2 regions of the Megamonas sp. genome follow, and region 1 is predicted to be linked to the other one. Evidence: riboswitches for the same ligand, from Rfam matches in the RefSeq annotation. Region 1 holds a riboswitch; the other holds the start of a gene.

What was found. Region 1 has a riboswitch for ZMP and ZTP ahead of AC5LAX_RS08070 (formate--tetrahydrofolate ligase). Riboswitches for the same ligand answer to the same signal wherever they lie in the genome.
Region 2: another riboswitch for ZMP and ZTP. It lies ahead of AC5LAX_RS12195 (phosphoribosylaminoimidazolecarboxamide formyltransferase); the one in region 1 lies ahead of AC5LAX_RS08070 (formate--tetrahydrofolate ligase).

Annotation. Positions count from the first base shown of each region.
Region 1 is NZ_CFQVBI010000056.1:33,239-36,669, forward strand. It holds gene AC5LAX_RS08070 (formate--tetrahydrofolate ligase) at 1-1,490, opposite strand, end outside; ZMP/ZTP riboswitch at 1,606-1,691, opposite strand; gene folD (bifunctional methylenetetrahydrofolate dehydrogenase/methenyltetrahydrofolate cyclohydrolase FolD) at 1,725-2,591, opposite strand; gene AC5LAX_RS08080 (4-hydroxybenzoate octaprenyltransferase) at 2,609-3,431, opposite strand, start outside.
Region 2 is NZ_CFQVBI010000081.1:7,618-11,048, forward strand. It holds gene AC5LAX_RS12185 (AzlD domain-containing protein) at 1-104, shown strand, start outside; gene pfkA (6-phosphofructokinase) at 146-1,114, opposite strand; ZMP/ZTP riboswitch at 1,264-1,342, shown strand; gene AC5LAX_RS12195 (phosphoribosylaminoimidazolecarboxamide formyltransferase) at 1,384-2,559, shown strand; gene AC5LAX_RS12200 (hypothetical protein) at 2,685-3,083, shown strand; gene AC5LAX_RS12205 (GntR family transcriptional regulator) at 3,115-3,431, opposite strand, start outside.

The sequences.
Region 1 (3,431 bases):
TGGTCATCACTTAAGGAATATTGAGTTTTTGCCATGCAGATTGGCATTTTATCAAGACCTTCAGCTTCAAATTCAGCGATAGTTTTTTCTACAGCAGGTGTGTAGTTTACGCCATCAGCACCATAGATTTTTGTAGCGATTGCATTGATTTTATCTTTGATAGAATCATTTACGTCATACATGTATTGGAAGTTAGATGGTTTTTCAGTTGCTTCAATAACTTTTTGAGCAAGGTCGATAGCACCTTCGCCACCTTTTGCCCAAGCTTCGGAAATGCTTACAGAAGCACCCATAGATTCGCAAAGAGCTTTTAATTCTTGAAGTTCGTTTTCTGTATCAGTAGGGAATGCATTTATAGCTACAACGATTGGTAAACCAAATTTTTGAATGTTTTCAATATGTTTAGCAAGGTTAGTCATACCTTTTTTGAGTGCTTCGATATTTTCAGTAGCAAGCTCAGTTTTTGCAAGTCCGCCATGCATTTTTAAAGCGCGAATAGTAGCAACGATTACTACTGCATCAGGTTTAAATCCAGTGAAACGACATTTGATATCAAGGAATTTTTCAGCACCAAGGTCAGCACCAAAACCTGCTTCAGTAACAGTATAATCAGCCATTTTTAAAGCGTATTTAGTAGCCATTACACTATTGCAACCATGAGCGATATTGGCAAAAGGGCCACCATGGATAAGAGCAGGAGTACCTTCAAGAGTTTGTACAAGGTTTGGTTTAATTGCATCTTTGAATAATAATGTCAAAGCACCTGTTACATTTAATTCTTCAGCGCGAACAGGACGACCGCTTCTAGTGTAACCGATGATGATATTGCCGAGACGTTTTTTCATATCTTCAAGGTCAGAAGTCAAGCATAAAATAGCCATCATTTCAGATGCAACAGTGATATCAAAACCAGTTTCGCGTGGTACGCCATGAGCTTTACCACCTAAACCACAGATGATATTGCGAAGAGCACGGTCATTTAAATCGACAACGCGTTTCCAAGTGATGCGACGAACATCTAAATCAAGAGCATTGCCCTGTTGGATATGGTTATCGATAACAGCAGCAAGTAAATTGTGAGCAGATGTTATAGCATGGAAATCGCCAGTGAAATGAAGATTGATATCTTCCATTGGCACTACTTGAGCATAACCACCGCCAGCGGCACCGCCTTTCATACCAAAGCATGGACCTAAGGAAGGTTCACGAAGAGCGATTGCAGTTTTTTTGCCGAGTTTATGAAGAGCATCGCCAAGACCAATGCTAGTAGTTGTTTTACCTTCACCAGCAGGAGTTGGATTAATTGCTGTTACAAGAATAAGTTTACCGTTTTCTTTTTGTTGGAGAGTTGTATTCCAATAGTTTAAAGAAATTTTAGCTTTATATTTTCCGTATAATTCAAGTTCATCTTCTGGAATTTCAAGATGTTGAGCAATTTTACCAATAGGTTCCATAATAGCTTCTTGAGCAATTTGCACGTCTGTTTTCATGTGGTTTAGTACCTCCAATAATTAAACTAATTTGATAGTATTATATATTTTGGAAAAAGGCAATATAAATTTTGCCAAACATATGCTTAGGCATAAAAAAACGCCTGAGCATATATTATTATGCCCAGACGGTCGACTTTTTGATAATAGTACGGTTCATGTGGTTAATTCCACTAAAATCCGTCAGTTCCATACTATTTATGAAATTATGCTTTTATTATAACAAAGGCAAATTTATTTAGCAAGTTGTAATTTTGCAGCATTGATAGTATTTTGCATGAGCATAGCTATAGTGAGAAGACCTACGCCACCAGGTACAGGTGTGATAGCACCAGCTACTTCTACAGCGTTATCAAAATCTACATCACCAACTAATTTTTTAGGTGCAATGCGGTTGATACCAACATCAATTACAGTAGCACCAGGTTTTATCATATCAGCAGTGATAAAATGAGGTCTGCCTACAGCTGCCACTAAAATATCAGCAGAACGACAAATTTCTTTGAGATTGTGAGTATGTGAATGACAGATAGTAACTGTAGCGTTTTGAGAGAGTAATAATTGTCCCATAGGTTTACCTACAATATTGCTACGACCAACGATAACAGCATGTGCGCCATCCATGTTAATTTTAGCAGATTGAAGCATTTTTAAACAACCATATGGAGTACAAGGTATCATACCATCGTTTTGTCCAATCATCAATTTACCAACATTAACAGGGTGGAAACCATCAACATCTTTTAATGGGCAAATAGCATTTAAAATATCAGCTTCTTCTTTAGCAATAGCTTCTGGAAGTGGTAATTGAACTAAAATGCCGTGAATTTCTTGACGATAATTTAGTTCATCGATTTTAGCGATGAGTTGTTCTTTTGTTGTATCAGCAGGCATGCTTATAACTTCAGAATAGATACCAACTTCTTCGCAAGTGCGATGTTTATTATTTACATAAACTTTAGAAGCTGGATTTTCTCCAACGATAATTACAGCAAGACCAGGAGTGATATTATATTGTTCTTTTAAAGCTAAAACTTGTTTTTTTGCTTCTTCTTTAAATTCACTAGCAAATATTTTTCCGGATAAAATTTGTGCACTCAAAAATAACACCTTCTTTATTAACTTAAAATATCGATTAATGTAAATACAAAAATGACAATAGAAACAATGCCATTGCGCATGAAATAAACTTGAGTTAAACGACTGAAATCATATGGAGTGATGAGGCTATGTTGATAAATTAATGTCAAGATAGCTATTAATACACCAATATAATAAATAAAGGATAAATCAAAATAGATTCCAGCACCGATAAAACATAAAATAGAAATAAAATGGAAAAAAGCTGCTATTTTATGAGCATTAGCTACACCAAATTGTGTTGCCATAGAATGAAGTTTGTGGTCTAAATCAAATTGGCGGTCTTGGCTACCGTAAATTACATCAAAACTACCAATCCATAAACAAACGCCACCACTTAATAAAATAATACCAAATGGCAGTTCACCTGTAACAGCGATATATCCACCAGCAGGTGCCATGGCTAAAGCTACACCTAAAAAATAATGACAAAGAAAAGTAAATCTTTTCGTATACGGATAAAATAATAAGAAAAATAAACAAATTGGTGTTAATTTTAGACAAATAGGAGCTAGTTGACTAGCAGAATATAAAAATATACAAAGACTGACGATGATGAGGATTATTACTTCAATAGGTTTAATTGCTCCAGTAACTAATGGACGTTTGGACATGCGATTTTGTTGTTTATCAAATTTCAAATCGACAAGGTTGTCCATGGCTAAAGCAGAGCTTCTAGCCCCTATCATTGCAAGTGTTACCCATAAAAAATCATGAAAAGTAGGGATACCCTTTGCCGCAAGGAATAATCCCATATAAGCAAAGGGTAGGGCAAATACAGAATGATGAAGAGCTATATTA
Region 2 (3,431 bases), on a different contig from region 1:
CTCTTGTCATTGGTATTGTACTTTCTTGGTTTGGTGCTAATTTATTCCAAGTAGCCTCATCTTGTTGTTTATCTGTATTCGTTGTAGAACTTTTACTTTTATAAATAAAAATTCCTAGATAATATATTATCTAGGAATTTTTTTATTATAGAGAAATTACTTCTGCTAAATGTCTTAAATCTTCTGGGTATTCTTTTTTATTAGTGATTGCATCACGTAAATCAATGCAAACAATATTTCCACGTTGCATACCGAAAACAATATTATGAAGTCCAGAAACAGCTGCAAGTGTTGCTTGTTCACCTAATACACTTGCAAATACACGGTCATTAGCTGTTGGTGAACCACCACGTTGAACTAAACCTAAAACAGTCAAACGTGTGGAAATTCCTGTTCTAGCTTCTAATTCTTTTACTAACTCTTGCATATTGCCAGTACCTTCAGAAGCTAAAATTACTAAATAAGATTTACCACCATCATGTAATTTTTGTACTTTATTGATGATTTTTTCCTTATCAAATTCTTCTTCTGGTACTATAACCATATTTCCGCCACCAGCAACGGCTGAATATGTAGCAAGCCAACCGCATTTATTGCCCATTACTTCAATAATAAATGTACGACGATGTGCTTTTGCAGTATCACGAATTTCGTTGATTGCCTGTAAAATAGTATTTACAGCAGTATCTGTACCAATAGCATAATCTGTTCCCCAAATATCATTTTCAATAGTAGCTGGAATACCAATTACAGAAAATCCTGTTTCACGTTCAAATTCTTCTGCTCCGCGTAAACTACCATCACCACCAATGACAATCAAAGCATCAATATTATGTTTTTTTAGATTTTCATAAGCTAATTGACGACCTTCTTTTGTACGGAAACGCTTACAAAAACTTGTACCTAAGAAAGTACCGCCACGCTGAATAATATCGGCTACAGATATAGAAGTTAATTCTTCCATATTATCATCAACTAAGCCTCTATATCCATCATAAACGCCCCATATACGCACGTTATTATTAATCGCAGTTCTCACTACAGCTCTAATAGCCGCATTCATTCCTGGTGCATCTGTACCACTTGTCAATACAGCAATATTTTCTACTGACATAAAAAAACCTCCTCAAAATTTAAAAGCATTTATATATTTTATTCGCTAAATAATAACTAATATCCTTGTAAAAATCCCTAAAAAAACAAAATCTCCAAATATTATTGCTTAGCTTGACAACTCATACTTTAAAATGATAAATTTTAGTTAACAATCTGTGTAACTGACGGAAGTGGAATTAACCACATGAAGCACAGATTTATATAGCCGACCGTCTGGGCAACAAAATCTAATAGTATTATATTTATTTTACAGGAGGAATATCGTAAATGAATTCTATGGAATTAAAATACGGATGTAACCCTAATCAAAAACCTGCTCGCGTTTTTATGAAAGATGGACAAGATTTACCATTCACAGTTTTAAATGGACGTCCAGGTTATATTAATCTTTTAGATGCCTTTAACAGTTGGCAATTAGTTCGTGAATTAAGAGAAGCTACAGGTCTTCCAGCTGCTGCATCTTTTAAACATGTAAGCCCTGCTGGTGCAGCTGTTGCTGTTCCTTTATCTGAAACATTGAAAAAAATGTATTTCGTTGAAGGTATTGAACTCACACCTATGGCTACAGCATATATTCGCGCTCGTGGTGCTGACCGCATGTCTTCTTATGGAGATTTTGCTGCACTTTCCGATGAATGTGATGCTGCTACAGCTCGTTTCTTAGCTCGTGAAGTATCCGATGGTGTTATTGCTCCATCTTACAGTGCTGAAGCTTTAGAAATCTTAAAAACAAAACGTAAAGGTAACTATCTTGTAATTCAGATGAACCCTGATTACAAAGCACCTGAACTTGAAACAAAAGAAGTTTTTGGCGTTACTTTTGAACAAAAACGCAATGATATTAAAATCACTGAAGAATTATTCAATAACATTCCTACAAAAAATAAAAATATCACAGATGAAGCAAAACGTGATTTACTTATCGCTTTAATCACATTAAAATACACTCAATCCAATTCCGTATGCTATGCTAAAGATGGACAAGCTATCGGTATCGGTGCTGGTCAGCAATCTCGTGTACATTGTACTCGTCTTGCTGGTAATAAAGCAGATATCTGGCATTTACGTCAAGCACCTCAAGTATTAAACTTACCATTCAAACCAGATGTTCGCCGTCCAGACCGCGATAATGCAATTGATGTATATATCTCTGATGAATATATGGATTTACTCGGTGGCGACGATTGGAAACGCGTATTCACTGAAAAACCACCAGTATTCACTAAAGAAGAAAAAGATGCTTGGCTCGCTCAAGTAAAAGGCGTAGCTCTTGGCTCTGATGCATTCTTCCCATTTGGCGATAATATTGAACGTGCTCATAAATCTGGTGTAGAATTTGTCGCTCAAAGCGGTGGTTCTATCCGTGATGATAATGTTATTGAAACTTGTGATAAATACAATATGGCAATGGCATTCGTTGGAATTCGTTTATTCCATCATTAATTTCTATAAATAGAATTATAATGAATATTAATCTTTTTTATTCAATATGTATTTTAATTTTAATAAGTATTTTTTGTATATTTTTTCTTAAATTATATAAAAAAACAAACTCATTAAAAATATATTTGATTTTACTTACACTTATTAGTCTAAATTTATATTATTCTAGTCATTCACCAATTACACCTTATCCAGATACATTACCAATAAAAGAAACTATTCACATGACTGATAAAGAAATTGTTTATACTATTGTTAAACAAGAACTATCTTATCATAAAAATAAAAGTCTTTTTGCTAATGGTAAAATCTTTGATTATAAAGATATCTCTGTATATAGTGTACCTAATGAACCAACTATATATTCCGTAGTATTTTCTATTCAGTCAGGTGATGACGATTTTTGGTTGCCTGGTAATGGGACTAAACAAGAAAATAATTGGATTATTAATAAATCAAATTATATGCAACTTATTAAAGAAAAAGATTATTATCGTCTTATTTCTATAGGGACAGGATTATAAAAATGGCACTAACATAGTTAGTGCCATTTTTTTATTTATAATACTTATCTTTATATAAATCTACATTCATTTTATACATATCTGCACGATAAGATGCCAATGAATATTCAAATGGAATATCATTTTGATTATATGCAACCGTTGTTATATATAATAATGGAGCATTTTCCATAATACCCAATAAATCAGATAAATAAGGGTCAGCAACTGTTGCATGAATTTGACGATTAATATGAGCAATCTCTATATTATATTTTGTTTTCAGAGTATCGTATAAAGAATTTTGCTCTAAATCTTCATCAATTAAACCCTTACATAATTTCACAGGTATAAAAGTTTTAACATAAA